4 regions of the Pseudomonas sp. P129 genome follow, and region 2 is predicted to be linked to each of the others. Evidence: predicted binding sites of a transcription regulator. Region 2 holds the regulator's gene; each other region holds the start of a gene.

Region 1 (7,510 bases), on a different contig from region 2:
AGCAAATGAGCACGGGGCGACGTTTTGTCACACCTCCAGGCACTACCAGTTGTCTCACAACAGAATGGCGCGGGTAGATGCGCCAATCCATTTGTTTTAAAATGTTTCCATAACGTCAGGCATGCGCAGTGCTTCTCGCGATCCGTTTCACATCGCCCTTCACTGCTCGCCTGAACAGAATCATAAAAAGAAAGCCCGTCATAGACGGGCTTTTTTCGTTTTCAGCTTTTGCATCCGATGTCCTCGACGGCATCAGGGCAACCCGTTTTCTTGACCTTTGAGGTGATTTACCCATGCTGCGCATCGTTGTTGTTCATTTGTTCCAGTGGCTCAAGCGTCTGTCGTCCGCGCTGTTCTTCCGCAGCGCAGAGGACAACTATTCGCGCAGCTTCACACGCGAAAACGATGACGAAGGCCGCTGGACCTTTGTTTCGATCGTCATCGTTCTGACCCTCAGCCTTTATTGCCTGGCTGGCCTGGGTTACTACGCCAAGACCAATATCTGGGACGGCTTCACTCAGGAGCAGAAAGACAATATCGCGCAGGCCATGGTAGTCAGCTCGCAGAATCTCTGAGAGGCACTGGATTCGACCCAACGGGGGAAGCGAAAGCTTCCCCCGTTTTCGTTTCACCGGTTTGTCATGAGGCGGCTTGTCATGAAGCGGCTTTTCTGCGAGAAAGCCCGCTCGCGCCAATGACAGAGCGCGCAGCAACCGGAAGCATCGCAATGAGCAAAGAATTACAGATTACTGATCTGCACCTCGGCGAGGGCAAGGCAGCGGTAAAGGGTGCGCTGATCACCACGCATTACACCGGAACCCTTGAGGACGGGACTGTGTTCGATTCCTCCCACGAGCGTGGCAAGCCATTTCAGTGTGTGATCGGCACCGGTCGCGTCATCAAGGGCTGGGACCAGGGCCTGATGGGCATGAAAGTCGGCGGCAAGCGTCAATTGTTCGTCCCTGCCCACCTGGCCTACGGCGACAGAAGCATGGGCGCGCACATCAAGCCCGGTGCCGACCTGACGTTCGAAATAGAACTGCTGGAAGTGCTGACCCGCGACGATTGAGCAGCTTGCCTTGCAGATCAGCCTGCATCGGCCGATACCCTGACACACAGGCACACGCCTGATTGCTTGTTATCGCAGAAAAAGCCATGCTCCGGGTATGGAATTCAAGGTCTTGGCACAGGAACACGTATGGCGCTCAATAAGTCGACTCAGGAGCTGAAGCGACACCTGAAAGGGACAGCAACCAACCTGGAAAACACGGCGGAAGAAATTCTCAAACTCGCCTCACAGATGAACGATGTGGATGTCACCGCAGTGCTGCAGATGGTCAACCGTCTTTACAGCGATGCCGACCAGCTCAAAGCCTATGCTGATGAGGTAAAGGCCAAGCGAATCGTGCGCGCCAAGCCGCTGTAAATCGCTGCACCTGCGTTCAGACGTGCGTTCTTCGCTCCAGAGGGCCTTCGATGCTGCCACAGCCCGCCACTTCCAGCGTCAGCCCCAGGCACCTGAGCATGCAGAAATGGCGTGGCCGGGTCGGTATGGGGCTGGTTGCGAGCCTGTCGGTTCTGGCCGGCATGACCGATGCCATCGGCTTCATGGCGACCGGCGACTTCGTTTCGTTCATGAGTGGCAACACCACCCGGCTTGCCGTCGCGATCAGTGATGGCGACCTGAGCGTGACGGTGCGTCTGACCCTTGCAATCCTTGCTTTCATTGCCGGCAACGCGCTGGGCGTGGTGGTTGCGCGCCTTGGCGGGCGGCGCGCCCTGCCCCTGCTGCTGGGCATCGCCACGCTGCTGTGTGCCGCTGCCGCATGGCCGCTGGAAAGCAATATGCTCGCACTGATCTGGGCGATTCTGGCCATGGGCATGCTCAACGCCGCCGTCGAGCAGGTCAACGGGCTGCCGGTCGGCCTGACTTATGTAACCGGCGCGCTGTCGCGGTTCGGTCGTGGCCTGGGTCGCTGGATGCTCGGGGAACGCCGGGACGGCTGGCGCGTGCAACTGGTCCCCTGGGTCGGCATGTTCATCGGCGCCGTGATAGGTGCGCTACTCGAGCATCGCCTGGGACTCAACGCCCTGTTGATCAGCGGCAGTCTGTCGACGTTGCTGGGGCTGGTTTCGCTGAAAATCCCGCACCGCTGGCAACGTCAATACATGCCACGCTGAACCCTGCGATGCCCATCTGCTGAAATACGTTTACCATACGCCGCTTTTCCTGACTGACCTGCGCCATGACCCCTGAAGCACTCGCGATTCTGCAACAGCACCTGATCGACGCGTTGAACAACGTCCCGAATGAAACCCGCCGCCTGTTTCACGGCCGTGGTCGTGTGTGGCCGGGGCTGGAGCACATCACCGTTGACTGGATGCAGGGCGTGGTGCTGGTCTCGGTGTTCAAGGAGCCTCTTGAATCCGAGCTGGCAGCATTGACGCAGCTGTTGCACGCCTTGATCGACTCACCCCAGTGGCAGCAGAGCCAGGCTCACACCCTGCTGCTGCAACATCGTTATCTGCCGCAGAGCACGACGCAATGGCTGACTGGCGAGGTCGTGGATGAATGGGTGATCACCGAAAACGGCCTGCGCTACAAAGTCGATTTCGGCAAAAAACAGAACAGCGGGCTGTTTCTGGACATGCGCTACGGCCGTGAATGGGTGCAGGCTCAGGCCAAGGGCAAGCGCATCCTCAATCTGTTCGCCTACACCTGCGGCTTCTCGGTCGCCGCCCTGGCCGGGGGTGCCGACCACGTCGTGAATCTGGACATGGCCCGTGCTGCGTTGAATCGCGGCCGCGAGAATCATCGCCTCAATGATCAGGACCTCAGCCGCGTGACCTTTCTGGGCCATGACCTGTTCAAATCCTGGGCCAAGGTCACCCGCTGCGGCCCTTATGACCTGATCATCATTGACCCGCCGTCCTTCCAGAAAGGCAGTTTCATGCTCGACAAGGACTACCAGCGTGTCCTGCGCCGCCTGCCGGAGTTGCTGGACGAGAACGGCTCGGTGCTGGCGTGCATGAACGATCCCGCGCTGGGACCGGACTTTCTGATTCAGCACACCGCAGTCGAAGCACCTTGCCTGCGCTTCGAGCAGCGCCTGGAAAATCCGCCGGAGTTCCCCGACGCTCGCGCCGAGGGCGGCTTGAAGGCGCTGGTGTTCAAGGCAGAAGGCCTGAGCCGCAGCGGGTGGGCATAGCGAGCAAGGACTGACAGCCTCTTCAACGCCGAAAAGGCTGTCAGGTTCTCAAACTACTCAAGCACCCAAATCAGGCACCCAAACGCGAGATCACATCACTGAGGCCATTAGAAAGGCCCCGCAGTTCCTGACTGGCGTTCTGAGTGCGTTTGACGTTGTCCTGATTGGTCACGGCGATGGCGGTGATTTCAGTGAGGTTGCGCGAGATGTCCTCTGCCACGGAAGTCTGCTCTTCGGCAGCCGTCGCAATCTGGCGATTCATGTCGCGAATATTCTCCACGGCCATGGTAATACGCTGCAGGGTTGCGCCAGCGTTCGCGACCTGCTCGACGCTCTCTTCACTCCGCGCCTGACCGCCCTGAATGGCCTGCACTGCATCACTGGCTCCGGTCTGCACCGAATTGATGATCTGATTGATTTCGGAGGTTGAAACGGCAGTACGCTGCGCCAGTGTACGAACCTCGTCAGCCACCACCGCGAAACCGCGTCCGGCGTCACCGGCACGTGCAGCTTCGATGGCGGCATTCAGCGCCAGCAGATTGGTCTGATCGGCAATGCTGCGAATCACCTCCAGCACTTTGCCGATACGGCCGCTGTCAGTTTCCAGCCGCCCGATGACATCGGCCGTAGAAGCGATCTCGTTGCGCATGCGGGTGATCGTCGCAATGGTCAATTGCATGACCCTCTCGCCATCCTGAGCGCTCTGGTCGGCCTCATCCGCAGCTCGCGCAGCATCGGCGGCATGTCGGGCAACGTCCTGAGCGGTGGCAGACATCTCGGTCATGGCGGTCGCGACCTGATCGGTACGCTCGAACTGCTCATGAGTGCCTTGCGCCATCAACTCGGCAATGGCATTCAGCTCGCCGCCCGCCGTGTCCAGATCGGTGCTGCTGCGCTTGAGGCGGTTGAAGGTGTCGGCCAGAAAATCCCGCAGGGTATTTGCGGCAACGGCCAGACGACCCAGTTCGTCCTGTCGCGTGACCTCGACACGCGCCCCGAATTTGCCTTCGCTCAACTGGGCGACGTATTCGATAAGCATGCGAATGGGCGCAATCAGGTTGCGATTGACCATCCACAGCGCCAACAAACCGACCAGCAGCGCAGACACCAGCATCACCACGGCACCGACCAGAATGGTACGTTGGGCTTCATGGCTGATGGCAACGGACTGAGCGTCGCTGCTCTTGTGCAATTGATCGACCAGACCAGCCATCTGCTCGCTGGTCGGACGGTCGACGCCTTTGACCGCCATGTCACCCGCGCCAGCGTCACCGCCCGCAGCAACAAACGCATCACGACCGGTCCGGTAGGCCGTACCCAGCGCCTGGTGTGCCTGCTGCAGCGTCTGCACCTGGCTTTTCAATGCAGCGTCGGTGCCGTGCATTTCAGCAAGCCGACCCAGTGTGCCTTGCACCTTGCGCTCCTGCTCTTCGAATTGCCCCCAGTACTTGTCACGCTCGGAAGGCGTTTTGCCACGCAACAGGACGTTTTTCCACTCCTGCACCTGAATCTTGAATTGCAGGTTGGCTTCGTCAACCAACTGCGACGCCCGCACCGGACCGTCGATAAGGCCGCGATAAGCCTGCACGTTGTCGGAGAGAAAGTTGAAGCAGGCCAACGCAATGACCAGCACAAGCGCAAGACTACCGCCGAGCAGACCTAAAATTTGCAGCCGCAGGGATTTGGACATCGGGACGATCTCTGGAGAAAAAGAATCCGCGGGATACGCGAAAGTTGCAGGCACGTCCCTGTAGACCGATCTTGTGGATCAGGTATGTGTGGCCCCTTGGAATCAACATCGGCCCACAAGACTTTTTCTTTAAAAACAGCGATGGTCGGCAATATACCCGATAAAAGATCAAAAACTGCCGGAAAAGGAATGCTGCCTAATCAACCTGCCCGAACACCTGGCTGGGCCGCCGCAGCGACGGGTCGAACGGGTTGATTCTGGCACTGATGGCCGTGGCTTCGCGCTTGAGCAGTTCGACCACGGTCATCAGGCGATCGGGCCCCAGACGGTCGGAGATGGTCGCCACACTGAGCGCAGCCACTGCACGACCGCTGCGGTCCAGGATCGGCACTGCCAGCCCGGCCATGCCCGGTAACGCGCCGGTGTTGCGCCCGGCATAGCCCAGGCGCCGCACGTTTTCCACCTCCGAACGCAGAAACACCTCGTCGTACAGGTGAAAATCCTTGAGCCGTGGCAGGTTGTAGGCAATGACCGTTTCCCGCTCGTCCTCGGGCAGAAACGCGAGAATCGCCAGACTGCCCTGCCCGACGCCCAAGGCAACACGGCCGCCGATGTCGCCGGTGAACGTGCGGATCGGGTACGGGCCTTCGCTGCGGTCCAGGCAGATCGCGTCGAAACCGCTGCGTGCCAGCAGAAACAGCGAGTCACCCAGCGATGCGGACAGGCGCAAAAGGCTGGGGCGCACCACGTCACGCAGGTTGCCGGTATTACCCGCCTTGGCGGCCAGGGCGAAGAACTCGATGCTCAACCGATAACGTTTGCTGAGCAGGTCCTGCTCGACCATGCCCTCCTCCATCAGGCTGCGCAGCAAGCGGTGTGTGGTGGGTTGCGACAGCCCGACACGCTGGGCGAGTTGCGTGACCCGCTCGCCGCCTTCATCACAATCGCCCAGACAGCGCAGTACCGCGAACAGCCGGGAAACGGCTCCCACTCCGACCTCGGCCTTCACGTTATTCCGATCAGTGGAATTATCCATGACAATATCTCTTTATATTTCCACCAAAAGAATTAATTCAAAGAAAGATGTTATTCAGTGAAATTCCTTGTTGAGCCCATCCTAGCCTTCGCCCTACTCTCAGTCCACAGGGGCGATTTGAACAATCATCGGTAGCCGACGCAGAGCGAGCGCCAACGTCCACAGAACTGCATGACTTCATTTCGCATCTGCCCATGACAAACGCGTGCTTCGGCGCGCATGCACAAAGGTGGAAGCAGGCATGGCATTTCTGCAGCTCGAAGGTCTCTCCAAACGCTACGGCTCCATTGACGCGGTGGTTGCCACCAACCTGGCCGTCGACAAGGGCGAATTCGTTTCACTGCTCGGCCCTTCCGGCTGCGGCAAAACCACCACCCTGCAAATGATCGCCGGTTTCGTTGAAGTCAGTGACGGGCGCATTGTGCTCGACGGGCGCGACATCACCCACGCCAAACCCAGCAGCCGAGGCCTCGGCGTAGTGTTTCAAAGCTATGCGCTGTTTCCGCACATGACCGTGGCCGACAACGTTGCATTTGGCCTGCGGATGCGCAAGGTGGCTGCCGCCGAGTTGCACCCGCGTGTCAAACGGGTGCTGGAGCTGGTGCGCCTCGGTCAGCATGCCGAGCGCTACCCGCGCGAGCTGTCCGGTGGTCAGCGCCAGCGGGTCGCATTGGCCCGCGCACTGGTAATCGAGCCGCCAGTGCTGCTGCTCGACGAGCCGCTGTCCAACCTGGACGCCAACCTGCGCGAAGAGATGCAGTTCGAGATCCGCCGCATTCAGAACGAAGTCGGCATTACCACGCTGATGGTCACCCATGATCAGGCCGAAGCCCTGTCGATCAGCGATCGGGTGGTGGTGATGCAGGCCGGTCGTATCACCCAGATCGACGAGCCATACAAGCTCTACGAACACCCGCGCACACGCTTCATCTCGGGTTTTGTCGGCAAGGCCAACATGTTGCAGGGTGATCTGGACAGCAGCGGCATTCCGCAGATTCGTCAGGTGCCCGGCGATGGCAGCCTGACCCTCAGCCTGCGTCCCGAGAAGATCGATCTGGTGGCGCCTGGCTGCGGACGGCTGTCCGGGCGCATCGTCACGCGTTATTTTCTCGGCAGCCAGTGGCTGTATCGGATTGAGACCGGCATTGGCGAAGTGACGGTAGTACGTCGCAACGACGGCCAGGCGCCGCTGGAACAAGGCGCGGCGGTCGACATGGACTGGCCCGACGAGTTGCTGCGCGTGCTGGATGCCGACGAGGTGCGCGCATGAGCCTGCTGAGCGAAATGCGTCAGGGCGGCCGCGGCTATTGGCTGTCAGCTCCGGCGCTGGCGTTGTATATCGGCTTGCTGGTGCTGCCGCTGGGTCTGACCCTGGTGCTGTCGTTCAACGTGTTCGACTATCAGGTCGGGGTGAAAAGCGACAGCTACACGCTGGCCAACTATGTGGCCGTGGTCACCGACTCGTATTTCTATGAAATCTTCCTGCGCACCTTCTGGATCAGTGCGCTGGTCACCCTGCTGTGCGTGCTGATCGGCGTCCCCGAAGCCTACATTCTCAGCCGCATGGGCACGCCG
Region 2 (7,510 bases):
AGACCGATAAGGCTCAGTACATCCATCAGAGACAGGCCTCTACCAGGTGCCGACCGATGTCGTCGAGACTGTAGATCGCGTCCGCAAGCTCAGCCTTGACGATGGCCATCGGCATGCCATAAATCACGCAGCTCGCTTCATCCTGAGCCCACACGGTACTGCCGGCCTGCTTGAGCAGACGCGCGCCCTCACGGCCGTCAGCGCCCATGCCGGTCAAGACCACCGAAAGCACCTTGTCGCCGTAGGACTTGGCGGCAGAGCCAAAGGTGATGTCGACACAGGGCTTGTAATTGAGGCGCTCGTCGCCCGGCAGAATCTTCACCGTACCGCGTCCGTCAACCATCATCTGCTTGCCACCCGGCGCCAGCAGCGCCAGACCAGGACGCAATACGTCGCCGTCTTCGGCTTCCTTGACGCTGATCTTGCACAGCTTGTCGAGACGCTCGGCAAATGCCTTGGTAAACGCCGCTGGCATGTGCTGAATCAGCACCAGTGGTGCCGGGAAATTGGCTGGCAGTTGGGTCAGCACCCGTTGCAGCGCAACCGGGCCGCCCGTTGAGGTGCCGATGGCCACCAGCTTGTAGGCCTTGCGCTTGGCCGTGCCGGAAGTCGTCGGGTGCGCCGGCGCATGACTGGCCGGGGCGGCTGGAGCCGCAGCAGGTGTCGCAGTGCGTGACGGCACCGCCCTGGCAGGTGCCGGGGCTGGCGCAGAGGCGCGGCTGGACAACGTCGACGGCGCCGGCGCGGCCGGAGCTGCACTGGCTGAACCGAACCCGCTGGAACGACGGTTGCTGCGTGAAATACTGTTGATTTTCTCGCACAGCAGTTGCTTGACCTTCTGCGGATTGCGCGAGATATCTTCGAAATTCTTGGGCAGAAAATCCACCGCACCGGCATCAAGAGCATCCAGCGTCACGCGCGCACCTTCGTGCGTCAGCGACGAGAACATCAATACCGGGGTGGGGATACGCTGCATGATATGGCGAACTGCCGTAATGCCATCCATCATCGGCATTTCGTAGTCCATGGTGATGACATCCGGCTTGAGCGCCAGCGCCTGCTCAATCGCTTCCTTGCCGTTGGTGGCGGTGCCGACCACTACAATGTTGGGGTCCGAAGAAAGAATTTCCGTAACGCGGCGGCGGAAAAAACCGGAATCATCCACCACCAGGACCTTGACTGCCATAAACACTCCAATAGGTGTCGCAGGCAGCCAGGCTGCCCGCAACCCCGGGTTCAGATACGCCGTGCGGCGTAACGCTTGAGCATGCTGGGTACATCGAGAATCAAGGCGATGCGACCGTCACCGGTGATGGTGGCGCCCGACATGCCCGGCGTACCTTGCAGCATCTTGCCCAGCGGTTTGATAACCACTTCTTCCTGACCAACCAGTTGATCGACGACAAAGCCGATGCGCTGGGTACCGACTGTGAGGATCACCACGTGCCCTTCGCGCTGCTCCTCGTGAGCCGCCGAACTGACCAGCCAGCGCTTGAGGTAGAACAGCGGCAAGGCCTTGTCACGTACGATCACTACTTCCTGGCCATCAACCACGTTGGTAGTCGACAGGTTCAGGTGGAAGATTTCGTTGACGTTGACCAGCGGGAAAGCGAAGGCCTGGTTGCCCAGCATCACCATCAGGGTCGGCATGATCGCCAGGGTCAGCGGCACCTTGATGACGATCTTCGAACCCTGGCCCTTGGTCGAGTAGATATTGATCGAACCGTTGAGCTGGGAGATCTTGGTCTTGACCACGTCCATGCCCACACCGCGACCCGACACATCGGAAATCTCGGTTTTGGTCGAGAAACCCGGCGCAAAGATCAGGTTGTAGCAGTCGGTGTCACTCAACCGATCGGCTGCATCCTTGTCCATGACGCCGCGCTTCACAGCAATGGAGCGCAGGACGTTAGGGTCCATGCCCTTGCCGTCATCGGAGATCGACAGCAGGATATGGTCGCCCTCCTGCTCTGCCGAAAGGATTACCCGACCGCCGCGGGATTTGCCCGTGGCTTCGCGCTCTTCCGGCGTTTCGATACCGTGGTCGACCGCGTTACGCACCAAGTGGACCAGCGGATCGGCAAGCGCCTCTACGAGGTTCTTGTCGAGGTCGGTCTCTTCACCGACCAGTTCCAGGTTGATCTCTTTCTTGAGCTGACGAGCCAGGTCACGAACCAGACGCGGAAAACGACCGAAGACCTTCTTGATCGGCTGCATGCGGGTTTTCATCACCGCAGTCTGCAGATCGGCAGTCACCACATCCAGGTTGGAAACTGCCTTGGACATGGCTTCATCGCCGCTGTTGAGACCCAACCGCACCAGGCGGTTACGCACCAGAACCAGCTCGCCGACCATGTTCATGATCTCGTCCAGTCGGGCGGTATCGACACGAACCGTGGTTTCAGCCTCTGTAGCCACCGGCTTTTCGCCGCTGGGTGCAGGAGCGCGCGCAGCGGCCGGAGCCGCAGCGGGTTTGGCCGGCTCGGCTTTCGCAGCAGGCGCCGGAGCAGGCTTGGCAACAGGAGGCGGCGGTGGCGGAGCAGCCGCTGCGGCTGCCGGAGCAGGCGCCTTGGCAACAATCGCCTCAGGCTCGAACTTGCCCTTGCCGTGCAATTCGTCGAGCAGGCTTTCGAATTCGTGATCGGTGATTTCGTCCGATGCAGCCGCAGCAGCGGGTGCCTTGGCAGCAACGGCTACAGGTGCCGCAGCTACGGGAGCCGCTACAGCGCCATCAAACGAGCCTTTGCCGTGCAGTTGATCGAGCAACGCTTCGAATTCGTCGTCGGTGATTTCATCACTGGCAGGCGCTGCACTGCCCTGCGCCACAGGTGCAGGGGCCGGAGCGGTTGCGGCATCGGCCGCAAATTTGCCCTTGCCATGCAGCTGATCGAGCAGGGATTCAAATTCCTGATCGGTGATCTCATCACCCGCCGGCGCAGCCGCTGCTGCTGGCGTCTGTGCAGGCGCTGCAGACACCGGGCTGGAGCCGTGCAGCGAATCGAGCAACTGCTCGAATTCATCATCGGTAATCTCGTCGCCAGCCGCCGGTTCTGCAACCGGAGCAGCAGCCTGTACTTCAACCACCGGCTCCGGCTCAGGGGCAACGGCCTCGTCGGCGGATTGTGGCTCGGCCAGCCGCGCAAGTGCGGCCAGCAGTTCTGGCGTCGCCGGGGTTACGTCAGTCCGTTCACGTACCTGACCAAACATGCTGTTGACGGTGTCCAGTGCTTCCAGGACCACGTCCATCAGTTCGGAATCAACGCGACGCTCACCCTTGCGCAGGATGTCGAACACGTTTTCGGCGATGTGGCAGCACTCCACCAGCTCATGGAGCTGGAGGAAGCCGGCGCCCCCTTTTACAGTGTGAAAACCGCGAAAAATTGCATTGAGCAGGTCAGCATCATCCGGTCGGCTTTCCAGCTCGACCAATTGCTCTGACAACTGCTCCAGAATTTCGCCGGCCTCTACCAGAAAATCCTGAAGGATTTCTTCATCGGCGCCGAAGCTCATGGGGTGCTCCCTAAAATTAACCGTCAACAGACCTTAGAAGCCGAGGCTCGATAGCAGATCGTCTACATCATCCTGTCCGGATACGACGTCTTCACGTTTATCGGCATGAATCTGCGGACCTTCACCCTGAGCGAGATGTTTTTTAGGATCTTTTTCATCGAGGATGGATTGTTCGTCATGTTCGATGCCTGCGAAGCGATCGACATGACTGGCCATGAGCACCAGTTTGAGCAGATTGCTCTCGACTTCAGTGACCAGTTGCGTCACACGCTTGATGACCTGACCGGTAAGGTCCTGGTAATCCTGGGCGAGCAGAATGTCATTCAGATGTGCGGAAACCTGATGGGTTTCCTTCTCGGTACGCGTCAGAAAACCATCGACCCGCTTGGCCAGCTCGCGGAACTCTTCGGCACCGATTTCGCGGCGCATGAAACGTCCCCAGTCGTCGCTCAACGCCTTGGCGTCGGAACTCAGGCCGTTCATGACCGGCGTACTCTCCTCCACCAGGTCCATGGTGCGGTTGGCCGCATTCTCGGTCAGCCTCACCACATACGACAGGCGTTCGGTAGCATCCGTGATCTGCGACACTTCCTCGGCTTGAGGCATGTGCGGATCAATGTGAAAGTTTACGATTGCACTGTGCAGCTCACGAGTCAGCTTGCCCACTTCCTGATAAAGGCCGCGGTCGCGTGTCTGATTGAGTTCGTGGATCAGTTGCACAGCGTCACCAAAACGACCCTTTTCAAGGCTGGTGACAAGTTCCTGCGCGTGTCTTTTTAAGGTCGACTCAAAGTCGGCCATCGAATCATTGTTATCCATAGCGCCCTCGCGGCTTGCATCAGCTATTGACGCGTTCAAAGATCTTGTCGATCTTGTCTTTCAGGGCTTGGGCAGTGAATGGCTTGACTACATAACCGTTCACCCCAGCCTGGGCAGCTTCAATGATCTGCTCACGCTTGGCTTCGGCAGTGACCATCAGCACGGGAAGGCTCTTGAGGCGTTCGTCCTTGCGGACTTCGCGCAGCAGATCGATACCGGACATGCCAGGCATGTTCCAGTCCGTCACCAGAAAGTCAAAGGCACCGCTCTGCAGCATCGGCAATGCGGTCAGACCATCATCCGCTTCCGATGTGTTGGTAAACCCCAGATCACGCAAAAGGTTCTTGATGATCCGCCGCATCGTTGAGAAGTCATCAACGATGAGGATTTTCATGTTCTTGTCCAATTCGACCTCCAAGCAGTCTTTAACGCGTTCAGCACCTGAACACGCTGTTCACTCAATACTGGCACAGCACACCCCCGGCTGTACGAAACGACGACGGGCTTGGCACAACAACAGGCAAAGACCTGAGAAACAAGCCCATCAAGGCAATGCCTGACAGGCTTCTGACGGGTCCATCCTGTTACCACGTAACGCTCTGCACAGCCGGCTTGCAGTCAACGCGCGGCCATAGACCGCACATTGCCTGTCAACGCGCTCGCCACTCCCCCAAACGCCCTCGCAAACGAGCTGCGCACTGGCTGTGTAACTGACTGACCCGAGATTCGCTGACCCCCAGAACCTCTCCGATTTCCTTGAGGTTCAGCTCTTCGTCGTAGTACAGCGCCAACACCAGACGCTCACGCTCTGGCAGATTGGCAATTGCATCGGCCAACGCAGCCTGGAAGCGCTCGTCTTCCAGGTCGCGCGACGGCTCAAGCGAACCGCTTGCGCCATCCTCGTGCAGCCCTTCATGATCGCCGTCCTGCAGCAGGTCGTCGAAACTGAAGAGGCGGCTGCCCAAGGTATCGTTCAAAATCCCGTAGTAATCATCGAGACTTAACTGGAGTTCGGCCGCAACCTCGTGATCTTTAGCGTCACGGCCGGTTTTAGCTTCAATTGCCCGAATTGCGTCACTCACCATGCGCGTATTGCGGTGTACCGAGCGTGGCGCCCAGTCCCCCTTGCGCACTTCATCGAGCATCGCACCACGGATGCGGATGCCGGCATAGGTCTCGAAACTCGCACCCTTGGTGGAATCATACTTGGTGGAGACTTCAAGCAGGCCGATCATGCCGGCCTGGATCAGATCCTCGACCTGCACGCTGGCCGGCAAGCGCGCCAGCAGATGATAAGCGATACGCTTGACCAAGGGCGCATAGCGCTCGATCAACTCGTATTGTGAATTACGGGAAGTCTTGCTGTACATCTGGTAGCCGCTCGCAGTCATTGCACAGGCCCTGCACTGGTCTGGTGAACGAGTCGCTCAACGAAGAACTCGAGATGACCCCGCGGGTTGGCTGGCAACGGCCAGGTATCAACCTTCTGGGCAATGGCCTTGAAGGCCAGTGCACATTTGGAACGCGGGAATGCTTCGTAAACGGCGCGCTGTTTCTGTACAGCCTTGCGTACGCATTCGTCGTACGGCACGGCGCCTACATACTGCAGCGCAACATCGAGAAAACGATCCGTCACTTTGGTCAGTTTGGCGAACAGGTTGCGCCCTTCCTGCGGGCTCTGTGCCATGTTGGCCAGCACCCGGAAGCGGTTCATGCCGTAATCGCGGTTGAGCAGTTTGATCAGGGCGTAGGCATCGGTGATCGACGTGGGCTCGTCGCACACCACCAGCAGCACTTCCTGAGCGGCGCGCACGAAGCTGACCACCGACTCGCCGATACCGGCGGCTGTGTCGATCACCAGCACATCGAGGTTGTCGCCAATCTCGCTGAACGCCTGGATCAGGCCGGCATGCTGAGCGGGCGACAGATGCACCATGCTCTGGGTGCCGGACGCAGCGGGTACGATCCGAACCCCGCCCGGCCCCTGCAACAGCACGTCGCGCAACTCACAACGCCCCTCGATGACATCGGCAAGCGTGCGCTTGGGCGTCAACCCAAGCAGCACGTCGACATTGGCCAGACCCAGATCGGCGTCCAGCAGCATGACGCGACGGCCGAGCTCGGCGAGGGCCAGTGAAAGGTTCACTGACACGTTAGTCTTACCGACGCCACCTTTGCCACCGGTCACCGCGATAACCTGTACGGGATGCATGCTGCCCATGTTATTTCTTTACCTTGTCTTGCGTAGACCGAAACCACATCGAGGGCTGCACGTGCGCAAATGAACACCGCATGGCAGACCGTTGACGCAGGGACATTCCAATAATATCCATCACTTAACCCACTCTCTTGCCAGGGGTGTGATAGAGGTCAGCAAACATATCAGCCATTGCTTCTTCACTAGGCTCATCCTGCATTTGCACACTCACCGCGCGGCTTACCAGTTGATGACGACGCGGGGTATGCAGGTCATCAGGAATGCGTGGTCCGTCCGTGAGGTAGGCCACAGGTAATTCGTGACTGATCGCCAGGCTCAGGACTTCACCGAGGCTGGCTGTTTCATCAAGCTTGGTCAGAATGCATCCGGCCAAGCCACAACGTTTGTAACTGTGATACGCGGCTGTCAGCACCTGCTTCTGGCTGGTGGTTGCCAGTACCAGATAGTTGCGCGACTTGATGCCACGACCCGCGAGGCTTTCCAGCTGCATGCGCAGCGCAGGGTCACTGGCCTGCAGGCCGGCGGTGTCAATCAGCACCACGCGCTTGCGCAGCAGCGGTTCCAGCGCCTGAACCAGAGACTGGCCAGGATCGATATGGGTGACCGGTACGTTGAGGATGCGCCCAAGGGTCTTGAGCTGCTCCTGCGCGCCGATGCGGAAACTGTCCATGCTGACCAGTGCGATATTCTGCGGGCCATACTTCAACACGTAACGTGCTGCCAGTTTGGCCAGCGTGGTGGTCTTGCCCATGCCGGCAGGACCGACCATTGCAATCACGCCGCCCTCTTCGAGTGGCTCGACTTCAGGGACGGCGATCATGCGGGCCAGGTGCGCCAGCAGCATGCGCCAGGCCTGACGAGGCTCGTCGATCTCCGGAATCATCGACAGCAGGTCGCGTGACAGCGGGCCGGACAGGCCGACACGTTGCAGGCGTCGCCACAGGTTGGCCTGCTGCGGACGAG
Region 3 (7,510 bases), on a different contig from region 2:
CCATCAGCATGCGTACAGCAAGGCGAATGACGGGATGATCATCCACGATCAGCACTTTATTCATGGGCAGTCCATTTTTCGCTATTCGAATTTTCAGAGCCAGCACAATAACTTAGTCGTTTACTGCTTTGCATGGCGCTCACCCTTGTGGACTGACAGCCAAAGACCGTTCCTACAATTACAGCAGAAACTTCCTACAATACTTGGCAGGAACGTACATTTTTTATTAATTCTCACAAAGCCTTCCTTTTGGGAACCTGGTGAATGTGTTGCTGATAGCCGCGGCACAAGCATCGCAACATCAGTAGATAAATGCGTGCAACAGGCGCCCACCGAACGCTTACATTCAAAGGTGACCCTGCCACACCGGTTAAAAGTATTGCCGGAACATTCCTGCATCAGTGTCACAAACCGACCAATACATGGCTTATCGCCAGCAATGTAAAACCAATTCCCTTTAGCTGAATCATTAAGAAAACAGGTCGTTCCCTGTGCCCGATAGAGCACAGCTGCTGTCACAGCCCCTTGTAACCGGTCTGCGGAGTGGAAAGCGACACCTGCACATAACGCCCCTGTAGCAGGGCGACTGAAAAGCTTCTGCATGCGGATGCCCTAGCCTGCAGACATATGATCGAAGACTACTGGATGCATCCCACACGCTAAATACGTAAACAAGGTTTAAAAATTACACATTATTTACAGATTTTCGTACAAATATTTATTTAAGGAAAGACCTCACAGAACAGCAAGAAAAATCCTACAAACAAAACGCACGGCAGCAACGTGCCACACCGCTACGAACCGCTCATTGACATGTCTATGCTCAACAAGCCCACAGTCTCACTGTCGCAAAATCTTACATACACACTAGCATTAGCCTACATCATTCAAGACCATCAGTAGGTCTTTCGACAAGTAGCAAATACCATTTTTCATTTCAAAGCCAGACGCATTCTTTCGAATAGGAAACGGACTACACGATTAGCGGACGCAACATTACAACCCGTAAGACATTATAAAAACCGCCCAATCAATTCTTGTAACCCGCTATTTTTCCCTTGCAAATTTTATTACCAGTCGTTACTTTTTTAACAGCAACTTCATTACTTACTGCCCTTGAACACGCGCAGCTATATGAAACACCGTCGCTGCGCACTGTACTTGTGTACTTCATCAGCGATGCATTTAAGCAGGCTTCATGTAGTGCACGTCCGAATGAGTTCGGGCACTGGGTATATAGCCGATCCGGCATCGCTGCTCTCTGCAAACTCCCGGGGCGCCTGGCAACTTTTTGAATGGCCCCTGTGTATAACCATGTTCAAAAAGGGATGTACCATGAACACTAAATACACTCGTACGCGGTCATCAACGCCCACCGCGTCTGATCTCGCCACCGCAGTAGAAGCCTTTATTGCCAGCGGTGGTGTTGTTGCAGTCATTCCCGAAGGAGAGACCGCTGAATTGGCCGCCCCGTCATCACCTCGTACAAAACCTGCGCAGGAACAGGGGCTTGAACTCGCGGGTAAGGTGCAGCAACTGAGGTACCTGGCGGCCAAGGGCGCCGGTTTTACCGCGCTACAGTATTCACTGCGAATGAGTAAAAGGGATGTGCGCCGGCTGGCCACAGAAAATAGCGTGACCATCAACCTCAGCCAGCCCCTGCTTACCCCGCGCAGGAAGGCCCTCGATGACGTTACGGATATCGATGACGTCGTTGCAGGTCATGCCATGCATTACTCGGCATTGGGCTACACCGCGTCCGAGATAGCCCGGATACTCGATCTGAGCCTTCGCCAGGTACTCGGTATTGGCAAGGCGTATCGATTTGAGTTCAGCCAACGACGGGAGAGCGACAAGCTCTGAATAACGACGCAAAAAAAGAAGCAGACTGCGATACGTATCAGGGAGCCGATGGAAAACCCTGTTATTCCCTGCCCTGAACTTCCACAGCTGTTGTAGGAAAAGACTAAAACAAATACGCACTTTTCGACGCTAATCGTAAGAAGGACTTCAAAGATTCAATACTTGATGCGCCTGGCGATCGCTGCACGCTGAGAATGCAGGGTAAAACAGGCATAACCCTACAGGCATAAGGCTACCTTGCATCGCACATATACCCTGCCTATCAACCATTATGACGACACTGACTTAGCGTCTTTTTACATGACGCCCGGAAGGAATAACCCTGTCGATATTATTTGCAGTGCAGCCCTGAACGGGCTGCACTTGTCGAACAACTTGCTGTATCAGAACAGCTTGCGGCCCTTGTTGGCGGCAATCCGCATGCGCAATGCGTTGAGCTTGATGAAGCCCGCTGCATCGGCCTGATCGTAGGCACCTGCGTCGTCTTCGAACGTGGCAATGTTGGCGTCGAACAGCGAATCATCCGACTTGCGACCGGTGACGATCACATTGCCCTTGTACAACTTCAGACGCACAACGCCGTTCACGTGAACCTGGGACGCGTCGATCATCTGCTGCAACATCAGACGCTCAGGGCTCCACCAGTAACCTGTGTAGATCAGGCTGGCATACTTGGCCATGAGTTCGTCCTTGAGGTGGGCGACTTCGCGGTCCAGGGTGATCGACTCGATGGCGCGGTGAGCACGCAGCATGATGGTGCCACCAGGCGTCTCGTAGCAGCCACGGGACTTCATGCCCACATAACGGTTTTCAACGATATCCAGACGGCCGATACCGTTTTCGCCACCGATGCGGTTCAGGGTCGCGAGCACAGTGGCCGGGGTCATTTCGACACCATCCAGGGCAACGATGTCGCCATTGCGATAGGTCAGCTCAAGGTAGGTCGCAACGTTTGGCGCGTCCTCAGGGGACTTGGTCCAGCGCCACATGTCTTCTTCGTGCTCGGTCCAGGTGTCTTCCAGCACGCCGCCTTCATAAGAGATGTGCAGCAGGTTGGCGTCCATGGAGTACGGAGATTTCTTCTTGCCGTGACGCTCAATGGGAATGTTGTGCTTCTCGGCGTAGTCCATCAGTTTCTCACGCGACAGCAGATCCCATTCGCGCCACGGAGCGATGACCTTGACGCCTGGCTTGAGCGCGTAGGCACCCAGCTCGAAACGTACCTGGTCGTTACCCTTGCCGGTTGCGCCGTGGGAAATGGCGTCAGCGCCGGTTTCGTTGGCGATCTCGATCAGACGTTTGGCGATCAACGGACGGGCGATGGAGGTACCCAGCAGGTACTCGCCTTCATAGACAGTGTTGGCACGGAACATCGGGAAGACGAAATCGCGCACGAACTCTTCGCGCAGGTCATCGATGTAGATTTCTTTCACGCCCATGGCCTGAGCCTTGGCGCGTGCCGGCTCGACTTCTTCACCCTGACCCAGGTCAGCGGTAAAGGTCACCACTTCGCAGTTGTACGTATCTTGCAGCCACTTGAGGATTACCGAAGTATCCAGGCCACCGGAATACGCGAGAACTACCTTGTTTACGTCCGCCATGCCATCACTCCACCGGGTTGTACGGAAAACCGCTGATTCTACCGTTCAAACCAGCAAATTTACAGGGGCGCGACAGCTTGTGACGACAAGGCGACGTCTGACAGATGCTTTTTACAGGCTTTAAGAGGTGTGCGCTGCGCTGGCAGACGCAACCGGCACCGGGCGCTCATCGGGCGCAACACGCTCGAGGTGCACATTCACCCGACGGTTGCGCGCACGATTGGCTTCGTTGGTGTTGGGCGCCAATGGGTAACGTTCGCCGTGAAAGCGCAGGGTGATTTGCTGCTCGGGAACGCCCTGAGCCTTGAAATAATCCATGACCGCCAGCGCGCGACGGCGAGACAGGTCACGGTTGGTCAGGCGATTGCCGCTGTTATCCGAATGACCGTCCAGTTCGATACGGTTCACGGTCGGGTCAGCCTTCAAGTAGGCGACCATGTTATCCAGGCGCGCCTTGGCACGGGCATCCAGTTCGATACCGCCGCCAGGGAAACCCACTTCAGCCTGTTTGATCTGATCGAAGTTCATCGGCAGCAGCTTGGCAGTGCATGCCTGGTAATCGCTGAATGCCTTGCTGAACTTGACCGGCAGCAGACGTACCTCCATCTGGCCGCCATCCCGGGTGTAATGGCGAATCAGCGGACTGCGCCCGTCCATCAGACCACTGATCAGGCGGCCGGCCTGGGCCTGGGAGGTATTGAAGGGAATATCGCCATTGCTGACGCGCACTGATCCCAGGTTGATATCGCCGCGACCCGGTTGCCACGGTGCCGCAGCGGCCAGCAGCGTCGCAGAGCCGTTACCGAGCATGTTGTATGAAGCCTTGAGGCGAAACGTCGCCTGCTCGCCCGCTCGGCGCACGAACTCACCGGCCCCGAAGTCGGTGATCGGTTGAGTCAGGCGGCACTCGAACTGATCGCCTTCGACCTTCCACTCAATGCTCTCCAGACGCGTCTGGAAACTGATAGCCATCGCCGGGAGGCTGGCAAACATGCTGAGCAGGGCTAAATATCGCTGGCGCACGGGAGGCTCCACTGGAAATGAACGCGAAACAGAAAATTACCGACTGACAAGGGAGCTATCGGTAACTTCATGCAAAACTTGATAGCGGATGCCTGAGAGAGTCTTTTCCGGTAGCATTCCCAGCGAGTTTGACCCGCCTGGAATCCCCAATGTCTGACCGCCTGACCCTCCTGCGTCCCGACGACTGGCATATTCACCTCCGTGACGGAGCTGTCTTGCCTCATACCGTTGCTGACGTAGCGCGAACTTTTGGCCGCGCAATCATCATGCCCAACCTCGTGCCTCCGGTACGCAACGCGCAGCAAGCCGATGCCTATCGCCAGCGCATTCTGGCGGCACGTCCGGCCACCAGCCGCTTCGAGCCATTGATGGTGCTGTACCTCACCGACCAGACCACGCCCGACGACATCCGCACCGCCAAGGCCAGTGGCTTCGTGTATGCGGCCAAGCTGTATCCGGCCGGCGCGACCACCAACTCCGATTCCGGTGTCACCAGCATCGACAAGATCTTCCCTGCCCTCGAAGCCATGGCCGACGTCGGCATGCTGCTGCTGGTGCACGGGGAAGTAACACGTGGCGAAATCGACGTGTTCGATCGCGAGAAGGTCTTCATCGATGAGCACCTGCGCCGTGTAGTCGAGCGCTTCCCGAGCCTGAAAGTGGTGTTCGAACACATCACCACCGGTGAAGCGGTGCAGTTCGTCAATGAAGCTTCAGCCAATGTCGCGGCGACCATCACCGCGCACCACCTGCTGTACAACCGTAACCACATGCTGGTCGGCGGGATTCGTCCGCACTTCTATTGCCTGCCGATCCTCAAGCGCAATACTCATCAGACAGCCCTGCTCGACGCGGCCACCAGCGGCAGCGGCAAGTTCTTCCTGGGCACCGACTCGGCGCCGCATGCCCAGCATGCCAAGGAAAACGCTTGCGGTTGCGCCGGGTGCTACACCGCCTACGCAGCCATCGAACTGTATGCAGAAGCTTTCGAGCAACGTAACGCCCTGGACAAGCTGGAAGGCTTCGCCAGCCTTCACGGTCCGGCGTTCTACGGCTTGCCCGCCAATCAGGACACCATCACGCTGGTGCGTGACGAGTGGACCGCCCCTGCCAGCCTGCCGTTTGGCGAGTTGACCGTTATCCCGCTGCGCGCAGGTGAAACACTGCGCTGGCGTCTGGAGGAACACGCGTGAGTGAAGATCATTTTGACGACGAACACGAAGGCCACGGCGGTGGCGGCGGTTCCCGTCACCCGATGGCGGCGCGCTTTCGCGGCTACCTGCCAGTGGTCGTCGACGTAGAAACCGGCGGCTTCAATTCAGCCACCGATGCCTTGCTGGAAATCGCTGCGGTGACGATCGGCATGGATGAAAAAGGCTTCGTGTTCCCGGAACACACCTATTTCTTCCGCGTAGAACCGTTCGAGGGTGCCAACATCGAAGCGGCGGCGCTGGAGTTCACCGGCATCAAGCTCGATCATCCGCTGCGCATGGCGGTCAGCGAAGAAACCGCGATGAACGACATCTTCCGCGGTGTGCGCAAGGCCCTCAAGGCCAATGGCTGCAAACGCGCGGTGCTGGTCGGCCACAACGCCAGCTTCGACCTCGGCTTCGTCAATGCCGCCGTCGCACGGATGGACATGAAGCGCAATCCGTTTCACCCGTTCTCCAGCTTCGACACCGCCACCCTCGCCGGCCTGGCCTATGGTCAGACCGTGCTGGCAAAGGCCTGTCAGGCGGCAGGCATCGACTTCGACGGACGCGAGGCGCACTCGGCCCGTTACGACACCGAGAAGACCGCCGAGCTGTTCTGCGGCATCGTCAATCGCTGGAAAGAAATGGGCGGTTGGCAAGATTTCGACGACTGAGGTCGCTACGTCTGTGAATGGACCGGCCTTGCGCCGGTTTTTTCATGTCTCCAGCGGGACGATCCAGAGGGCGGACGAATGATGCGATTCTCGCGAAAGCAACCGCTCATCGCTCGACCTGAATACAACCCAAAACAGTTTTGACAAGCATTCTCATTAACATTAAGCTCCTCGGCACCAAGCAATAAACCAGCGACGGTCCATAGCTTATGTATGTTTGCCTCTGCCAAGGTGTCACCGACGGTCAAATCCGGGATGCAATTCTGGAAGGCTGCTGCAGTTATCGTGAAGTCCGTGAAACACTGGGTGTTGCGAGTAAATGTGGAAAATGCGCCTGCCTGGCAAAGGAAGTGGTGCGTGATACGCTGACCGAGCTGCAAACCAGCCATGCCTTGCTGGCCTATCCGGCAAAATTTTCAGCTGCCTGAATCCCCTCTTTTAAAGAACCGGACACCACGTCCGGTTTTTTTATGTCTGTAATTCAAGCGCTTAGCGTCAAGATGCGGAACTCAAACATTCTTATTCCTATTTAATTTCACTTATTATTCAACAACTTAGGTTTGACAGACGTTTAAGCGCAGCTCACACTCGGCACTTATATACACAAGCCACCGGCAGGACCTCGAACATGAAAGGCGACATTACCGTCATCCAGCATCTCAACAAGATCCTCGGGAACGAGCTGGTCGCTATCAATCAGTATTTCCTGCATGCGCGCATGTACGAAGACTGGGGTCTGAAAAAGCTGGGTGGCCACGAATATAAAGAGTCCATCCATGCGATGAAGTACGCTGACAAGCTGATCAAGCGCACCTTGTTTCTGGAAGGGCTGCCAAACCTGCAGGACCTGGGCAAGATCCTCATCGGTGAGCACACCAAGGAAATGCTGGAGTGCGACCTGAAGATCGAGCAAAAAGGTCTGGCCGATCTGAAAGCCGCGATCGCTCACTTCGAGACCGTCGGTGACTTCGGCAGCCGTGAGCTGCTGGAAGACATCCTTGAGCCCAAGGAAGAGCAAATCGACTGGCTGGAGACTCAGTTGGGTCTGATCGTCAAGGTAGGTATCGAGAACTACCTGCAGTCGCAGATGGGTGACTGATTCCCCCATCGCGCCGCAATGAAAAAGCCCGCCTCAATCGAGAGCGGGCTTTTTCTT
Region 4 (7,510 bases), on a different contig from region 2:
GCGGAACAACCTTCATCAGGCGGCGCTTGGTGAACCAGTTAAGAGGTGAGCGAGGAGAGTATAACCAGCGATTCAGCCGATCAAAAGTGTCCAGCAGACGACGGGGGAATTCATTCTTGATGCCACTGCTGGTGATTTGCCAGATGTGAGGCCCGCCACTGCGTTGGCGAATCAGGATTTCGTAGACGAACGAGTAATGCACATCGCCCGACAGAATCACGTAATTGCCCGGGGTTCTGGAATGGCGAAAGATGTTCAGAATCACGTTGGCGGCACCGCGATGTGCCATCCAGTTTTCTGCATCGACCAGTAACGGATAGCCGCACCAGCTGAAGATGCGTTGTATCGCCTCGATCAACTTGACGCCGAACACGGGGGCAGGTGAGACGATAATCGCTGATTTGTGGTCGATCAGCTCCTGCTGCAGTTCGCTGAGCGCTTCCCAGTCGAGCAGGCCGGACGGGTGATTGAAGTTCGACTCGCTGCGCCAGCGCCGGGTGCGGGTATCCAGTACCACCAGTGCCGGGCTGGTGGGTAACACGTAATGCCATTGCTGAAACTTCAACAACTGATCAATCAACTGGTCCTGGGCCTGGCTGTCCAGCCAGTTGTCGTTCGACACGGCGTCGGTGCTCAGGGCATGAGCCTGCTTGACCAGACCGTTGAGCGCATCCGGGTTATTGCCCCAGCCCTGGCACAGCAGGTAGGCGAGCAGGGCGTTGCCGATGATGCGTTTGGAGAATGGATGGCCGTACGCGGTGTGCTCCCAGTTCGCCGACAGGTTCCAGTCATCGGTGATGTCGTGGTCATCGAAAATCATCATGCACGGCAGATGCGCCATCGCCCGTGCCACGCCGCTCAGGCCGGCGGCAAACGCCTCGACCAGCTGCTGTTCCCTGGCGTAGCGCTCGACTTCCCCGTCTTCCAGTTGCGGCCTGCCGGGTTCGATCAGGGTCCAGGGCGTGGGTGACCAGACCAGCAGGTACATCGCCATGACTTCCGCCAGGGTGACCAGATGGTTATCCGCTGTGCTGCTGGTGAATACCGGCTTGCTGGTGCCGCCGAAGAAGCGCTCGCGCAGTGTGTCGTTGCTTTTCAGGGCCGGCAGCAGGTCGGCACGCTGGTAATAGCTGGCCGGATGCGTGTAGAGACGAGGACTGTCATCGACGATGGCACCGTCGAGTCGCTCGTCGAACAACCCCAGCCGTTCGATCAAGACATGGATAGCGCGCAGCATCGGCCCGGCAACATCGTCGGCGTAAATCTGATCGCCGCTCATCATCAACAGCGCAGGGCGTTGCAGCGGCTCCTTGGTGTCGGCCAGCAGGCGGTCCACGCAGAGCAGACCTTCGGCTGCGCTGTGGTGCGGCTTGCGGCACGAGCCATGCAGCAGGTGATCGATGCTGCTGCGCACCACGAAGTTCGGGTAGCGGTTGCCCTCGTACAGCAAGTGCGGCGCCCACTCGGCAATACCGCCTTCGCCCTCCACCCGCAGGTCGTAATCGATCCAGGTGTCGCGGGGCAGTTCGGCTTCCAGTTGCAGGTCGATCAGGTGAATGAACGCCTGGCGCCCGACTGCAATAACCTGACATTGACTGTCGTCGAGTACGTAATCGTTGAAGCCCGCAGAGGGATCATCAGTAGCGGCATGGCGCAGGCGCACGGTAAGGCGCAACCGACGGGACCCTACCAGCCACAACACCAGGCGGCCGGCTTCCTGACGGCGCAATAACGGGCCGGCAAGGATGGACGGCAGCGAAGTGAGTTGTTCGATGGAAGAAGCGGACATCCTGGCTTATGGCTCTGGCGGGACACAGGCGGGGATGGTAACGCAACAGGCCCGGAAAGTTCTTGTTACACCACGCGAGCGCATGTTTCCGGACATTGCAGACAATGCGAAACGGTCCGCTCAGCCTTGCTCATATGAAGACTTTGTTAACCGCCTGCAGAGTGCTCTGAAAATGCCGATATACACCTATGCAGAGGGCATCAGAATTCCATAAAGTTTTATGGCGTTATGCCATATTCGCTCATGAGGGTTCCCGCTATGAAATGGTTTTACAACGCAAGGCTGTCCGCCAAGCTTTTCATGTCTTTTGCGCTGTGTGCGCTTTTCACCCTTGGGGTGGGCGTAATAGGCAGTCGCGGCATCAGTGCCTTGTCCAGCAGCCTGGATAACGTGTTTACCAACAGCCTGCTGTCGGTCACAAAATCCGGAGAGGTCACGGCCTCGGTCATTGCTCAGAACCGTGATCTCTATCGTTTATTGGCCGCCATGGCAGGCAATGCGCCGCAAAGCGTCAAGGACGATATTCTCGCGAGCATGAGCGTCAACAAGACTCAAGCTGAAAAAAGCTACGCCACCTACCGGGCTACGCCGCTTGACGATGACGAGCGCGCTGCCGGTGATCAGATGGACAGAGACTGGCCTGGCTATCAGGCACTCATCGAGCAAGCCAAAAGCGTTGCCCTGTCCGGGGATATTGCCGGGGCAAGAGCGATCATCGACGGTGATGTACGCAGCGGTTACCTGAAGGTCATGGATCAGCTGACCACCATCGTCAACTCCAATAATCGTCAGGCGGGCGAGGCCGCTGTGGCTTCTGACCAGACACAGAACTCTGCGCAACGAAACCTGTACATCGGCATCGGCTTGTCATTCTTTGCCGCGTTTGTGATGGGCCTGTTCATAAGTCGTGCCATCAGCACACCAATCAACACTGCGGTGACCAATGCCCGGCGAATTGCCAGCGGTGACCTGACCCTGCCGATTGCCAGTCAATATCACGACGAAGCCGGCATGATGCTGGTCGCTCTGAGCGATATGCAGGACAACCTGAAAAGCACGATCGGGCAAATATCCAGTGCTGCCGACCAGTTGGCCTCGGCTGCTGAAGAACTGAATGCCGTGACTGAAGAAAGCAGTCGCGGTCTGATCCGTCAGAACGATGAGATTCAGCAGGCCGCTTCGGCTGTGAACGAGATGACCGCTGCGGTCGAAGAGGTCGCGCGTAACGCCATGTCGACGTCGGAAGCGTCCCGCCAGACCAGTACCGACGCTGCCGCCGGTCGTGATCAGGCCCGCGATGCGGTGAATGCGATCAACACCGTCAGTGCCGAGATCAGCAGTTCGACCACCATGGTCGAAGAGCTTGCCGGGCGCGTCCGTGAGATCGGGCAGGTGCTGGACGTGATCCGTGGGATCGCCGAGCAGACCAACCTGCTGGCCCTCAACGCTGCCATCGAGGCCGCGCGTGCCGGCGAACAGGGGCGCGGCTTTGCTGTGGTGGCAGACGAGGTGCGGGCGCTGGCCGCTCGAACCCAGGCGTCCACTGGCGAAATCGAAACCATGATCGGCAGTGTTCAGGCCAGTGCCGATCAGGCCGTGCGGGCCATGGCCAACAGCCGCACCCTGACCAGCAACACGCAAACCCTGGCTCAGGCCACAGGGCAGTCGCTGGAGCGCATTGCGCAGAGCGTCGCCGAGATCAACGACCGCAACATGTTGATTGCGACGGCCTCCGAAGAGCAGTCCCACGTTGCGCGCGAGGTGGATCGCAACCTGGTCAACATTCAGGACCTCTCCGCCCAGACTGCCGCAGGTGCTCATCAGACCAGTGCTTCAAGCCAGGAACTGTCGCGTCTGGCCATTTCCTTCAACAATCTGGTAGGCAAGTTCAAGGTCTGACGTAAGTCTCAGGCCGTTGTGTTCGGCAGGCGCTTCTGGAAAAAGAAGCGCTTGTTGCCGGGTGGATAGTCGTCAATCTGGCCGAACTCGGTGTAACCGTGGCGGCGATAGAAATCGGGGGCCTGGAAGTCGAAAGTGTCCAGCCAGATCCCCGTGCAGCCCTTTTCGACCGCCAGATCCTCGGCCATCTGCATCAAACGCGAGCCCATGCCTTGCCCGCGGGCTTGTTCGGGAACGACCAGCAGTTCGATGAACAGCCACTCATAAAGAATGCGAGCGTGCAGCCCGCCGAGGACTTCCCGGGTTTGATCATCGCGAATGAACATCGCCACTTTCTCGGACTTGCCGTCGCCCGCCTGCTCGGCGTTGAAACGTTTCAGTGGTTCCAGAATCGCCAGACGATCCTCTTCCGTAGGGTTGGTGCTGACGTCAATGTGAATGCTCATGCGATGGCTCCCAGCCTGGGTGTGCGCCGAGATTAAAGTGGCAGGGGCGCGGCGTAAAGCAGGATCCTGCGGGGTGTCATTTCACGCGAAGCACACGCAATTACGTCCGGCGCGCTTGGCTGCGTAGAGGGCATTGTCAGCCGCGCCAATCAGGTTCTCGGCACTGGTCAGAGGCGCTGTCGCACAGGCCACGCCGAGGCTGATGGTGACCAGCGCGTTTTCGCCCAGCACCGGATGCGGCAACTTGAGCTCGGCAACCGCGCTCTGCAGGGCCCCGGCCACTTCCCTGGCCTGCACGACATCGCCGATCATCAGCACCAGCACCTCTTCGCCGCCGAACCGGAACGCCACAGCACCATGCTCATGCGCGCTTTGCTGGAGTTTCTGACAGAGCAATCTGAGGCAGGTATCCCCTTGTGGATGACCGTAGTTGTCGTTGTAGGATTTGAAGTGATCGATGTCCAGCAGGATGATGGCCACGTTCGCCGGTGCATTGCGAGCGTGTTCCCAGACTGACGCCATCACTTCGTCCTGATAGCGTCGATTGAACAGTCGGGTCAGCCCATCGGTACGCGCGAACTCCATCAATTGCACTTGAAGCAGGCGTCCGCGAAGCGCAAACAGGTAGCTCATGCGGCTTGCCCGCTCCAGAAAGTAGGAGGCCATCAGCAACAGTGCCACTGTCGAAACAAACAACACGGCATTGGCCTGCCAGATCACAAAATCGGCGAAGTCGGCAATGTAGGTGGTCACCAACTGGATGATCAGCATGCATGACATGGCGACAGCGGCATGGCGCAACGGCAATTGCTGGATCATGGTGCAGTAGACCATGATCAACAGCATGCCGAGTTGATAAAAGATTTGATAAGGGCTGTCGCTGTGAATCATGACCAGCATTGGCATGAGCGAGCACACTACCGTGGCGAATGCTGCAATCGTTTCCATCGCCCAGCGCGTAGCAACCCGTTGGGCCAGCATCAGCAGCGCGATAAACATCGGCGTAATCAGGCACAGACGGCCCACCGCGACATAGGCAAAGACATCCCGCAATATCAACCAGTCGCTGATCAGAAACAGGTTGTAGACCAGACTGCCGCCAATCCCTACCGCCGTCAGGAACTCGCGCCGCGGCAGCCGGGTTTCTTCCTGATAGCGTTGCTCAAGAACACGGCTGAAGCGTAACGAGCCAACACCTGAAGTGATCGTCTGCTCGACCTCGGCAAGGAGTTGCGCATCTTCAAGGCTGGGACGTTCAAGGGCAGAAACGAGCATGTGACACCGGGACATTAACATCGAGAGACGTAAGACATCATGAGTGATGTCTTAGTGCTATCAATGTATCTTGCTGCCATACCAAAGTCGACCGATGGTGGCTAACGGCGTGGCCTGGGTGACAAATGGCCGCGGGCTGTCAGCGCTGAGAACACCCCGCGGCATTGTGCGGAAAGGCCTTGAGACAGGCGTTTTTTCCGTCGCCGGCGCACTGTAATTCAATCTGCCACCATCAGACGAAATGCCTTAATCCCGTCTACGCTTGTGTCGATATATACGTACAACCTCACTATGGGTGCCGTCATGTTCAACACTCGCTTGAAAAAGGAATTACAGGCACAAAAGGCCGAGTTATCCATGTACCGGCAGATGCAGAAAGGGATGGATGCGCAAATGGTCTGTCTGACTCTGGACGCCAGCTACCACATCGTCCACGCCAACGACAACCTTCTCAGTACGCTTGGCTACTCGCTCGAGCAAGTGCTGGGCAAGGATCTGGACCACTTGGTGCCCACTTACGTCAAACAGCTTGATTGCTACCGCAGTCTCAAAGTGGCGGTGCAGAAGGGCGAGTCGGTCATCGACAGGTACCGTTTTCTGCATGCCGATGGCCGGCTGATATGGATTCGCGCCCTCTGGCAGCCGGTGCTGGATGAGCAGGGCAGACTGATGACGTTGCAATGCTACGGATCGGACATCACCCAGATCGTCGAGACCGCTGCCGAGAACTCTGCGTTTATTCAGGCATTGTTGCGCTCCACCGCCGTGATCGAGTTCAACCTGAGCGGCCAGGTACTGACTGCCAACGATCAGTTCCTGCGTGGCATGGGTTACAGCCTGGCGCAGATCAAGGGTAAGCATCACAGCATGTTCTGTGATCCGGCAGAAACCTCTCAGGCGTCGTACCGGGAATTCTGGGCGATGCTTAACCGTGGCGAGTTCGTGGCCGGACGCTTCAAGCGTATCGATAGCAACGGGCGTGAGGTCTGGCTGGAAGCAACCTACAACCCGGTCCACGATGCTCAGGGCAAACTCTACAAGGTGGTCAAGTTCGCCACGATGGTGACCGACCAGGTGGCGCGCGAAGAAGAGGTCAGTCAGGCCGCCAGCGTGGCGTTTGAAATCTCCCAGCAGACCGACGTCAGCGCCCAGCGCGGCGCGGATGTGGTGCAAAACACTGTCCAGACCATGCGCAAGATTTCCGAAGAAATGCAGACGGCCTCCTCGGGCATTGAAGCGTTGGGCAAACAGTCACTGCTGATCAATTCTATCGTGCAGACCATTGGTGGCATTGCCCAGCAGACCAACCTGCTGGCGCTCAACGCCGCCATCGAGGCCGCGCGTGCCGGTGAGCAGGGCCGTGGCTTTGCCGTGGTGGCTGACGAAGTCCGCCAACTGGCAGGCCGCACCAGCGCCGCAACCGAAGAAATCGTCAGCGTCGTGCAGCAAAACCAGACGCTGGCCGATGAGGCGGTACGCGGCATGGCCAACAGCCGCACTCAGGCGGAGCAGGGATTGGTACTGGCCAACGAGGCCGGTGCCGTGATCGTCGAGATTCAGGAGGGGGCCAAGCAGGTGGTGGGCGCCGTGGGGCGGTTTGCCAATCAGTTGAAATGATCCTGCTGTGCCTCCGCTGCATGGCGCAAACGCCTAAGGCCCGTCAATGCGGGCTTTAGGCGTTTCAATGTTGACTCATGTTCAGGCGTCACACCGCAACAGCCCCCGCCTTGCCAGCCTCCACCACAAAACGCTTCAGCGTCGACAAGCTCGCCGCAGGGTCCAGCACATCCGACACCACTTGAAAGCGGGTCTGCATGTGCTGTTCGTTCAGGTCGACTGCCACGTAGCCGCGTTGACGGCTGTCGAAGAACTTCACGTGTGGGTTGAGGCCGAGAATGCTGTTGAAGGCGTCGAACGGTGGCCCGCTGGAGGTTACCGAAGTGCCGACGAATTCGGTGGCGACGATGGCTGAATCCGGATTGCCTGCGTCGGCGTGCAGGTCGGTGGTCCAGAACGAATGGATATCGCCACCCCAGAACACCGGGTTGCGGGTCTGGTGGCGTTGCAGGGAGGCCAGCACGCGCTCGCGGGTGGTCATGTA

Evidence for each region. Region 2 encodes FliA, which starts transcription of late flagellar genes. Its sites were predicted from a motif close to CTAAAGTTTNNNNNNNNNNNGCCGNTAA; they were not measured.
Region 1: KBY02_RS08275 (methyl-accepting chemotaxis protein) is a predicted target of FliA. The motif match lies at 5,005-5,032, and genes of this name have one in related genera.
Region 3: KBY02_RS03480 (flagellar protein MotY) is a predicted target of FliA. The motif match lies at 4,543-4,570, and genes of this name have one in related genera.
Region 4: KBY02_RS09780 (methyl-accepting chemotaxis protein) is a predicted target of FliA. The motif match lies at 2,000-2,027, and genes of this name have one in related genera.

The regions. Positions count from the first base shown of each region.
Region 1 is NZ_JAGPYS010000002.1:699,714-707,223, forward strand. Features, by position in the region: gene KBY02_RS08250 (hypothetical protein) at 294-575, shown strand; gene KBY02_RS08255 (FKBP-type peptidyl-prolyl cis-trans isomerase) at 728-1,069, shown strand; gene KBY02_RS08260 (hypothetical protein) at 1,199-1,426, shown strand; gene KBY02_RS08265 (YoaK family protein) at 1,477-2,181, shown strand; gene KBY02_RS08270 (class I SAM-dependent methyltransferase) at 2,247-3,209, shown strand; gene KBY02_RS08275 (methyl-accepting chemotaxis protein) at 3,280-4,899, opposite strand; gene KBY02_RS08280 (IclR family transcriptional regulator) at 5,096-5,935, opposite strand; gene KBY02_RS08285 (ABC transporter ATP-binding protein) at 6,177-7,205, shown strand; gene KBY02_RS08290 (ABC transporter permease) at 7,202-7,510, shown strand, end outside.
Region 2 is NZ_JAGPYS010000017.1:54,931-62,440, forward strand. Features, by position in the region: gene KBY02_RS24715 (flagellar motor protein) at 1-26, opposite strand, end outside; gene KBY02_RS24720 (protein-glutamate methylesterase/protein-glutamine glutaminase) at 26-1,186, opposite strand; gene KBY02_RS24725 (chemotaxis protein CheA) at 1,237-3,510, opposite strand; gene KBY02_RS24730 (protein phosphatase CheZ) at 3,544-4,329, opposite strand; gene KBY02_RS24735 (chemotaxis response regulator CheY) at 4,349-4,723, opposite strand; gene fliA (RNA polymerase sigma factor FliA) at 4,980-5,720, opposite strand; gene fleN (flagellar synthesis regulator FleN) at 5,717-6,550, opposite strand; gene flhF (flagellar biosynthesis protein FlhF) at 6,666-7,510, opposite strand, start outside.
Region 3 is NZ_JAGPYS010000001.1:783,599-791,108, reverse strand. Features, by position in the region: gene KBY02_RS03495 (response regulator transcription factor) at 1-64, opposite strand, end outside; gene KBY02_RS03490 (hypothetical protein) at 1,336-1,863, shown strand; gene KBY02_RS03485 (argininosuccinate synthase) at 2,247-3,464, opposite strand; gene KBY02_RS03480 (flagellar protein MotY) at 3,585-4,487, opposite strand; gene pyrC (dihydroorotase) at 4,637-5,680, shown strand; gene rnt (ribonuclease T) at 5,677-6,354, shown strand; gene KBY02_RS03465 (bacterioferritin-associated ferredoxin) at 6,564-6,782, shown strand; gene bfr (bacterioferritin) at 6,983-7,453, shown strand.
Region 4 is NZ_JAGPYS010000003.1:17,266-24,775, forward strand. Features, by position in the region: gene KBY02_RS09775 (alkaline phosphatase D family protein) at 1-1,789, opposite strand, end outside; gene KBY02_RS09780 (methyl-accepting chemotaxis protein) at 2,048-3,688, shown strand; gene KBY02_RS09785 (GNAT family N-acetyltransferase) at 3,697-4,134, opposite strand; gene KBY02_RS09790 (diguanylate cyclase) at 4,216-5,409, opposite strand; partial or broken gene KBY02_RS26510 (PAS domain-containing protein) at 5,803-6,441, shown strand; partial or broken gene KBY02_RS26515 (methyl-accepting chemotaxis protein) at 6,592-7,026, shown strand; gene KBY02_RS09800 (alkaline phosphatase D family protein) at 7,115-7,510, opposite strand, start outside.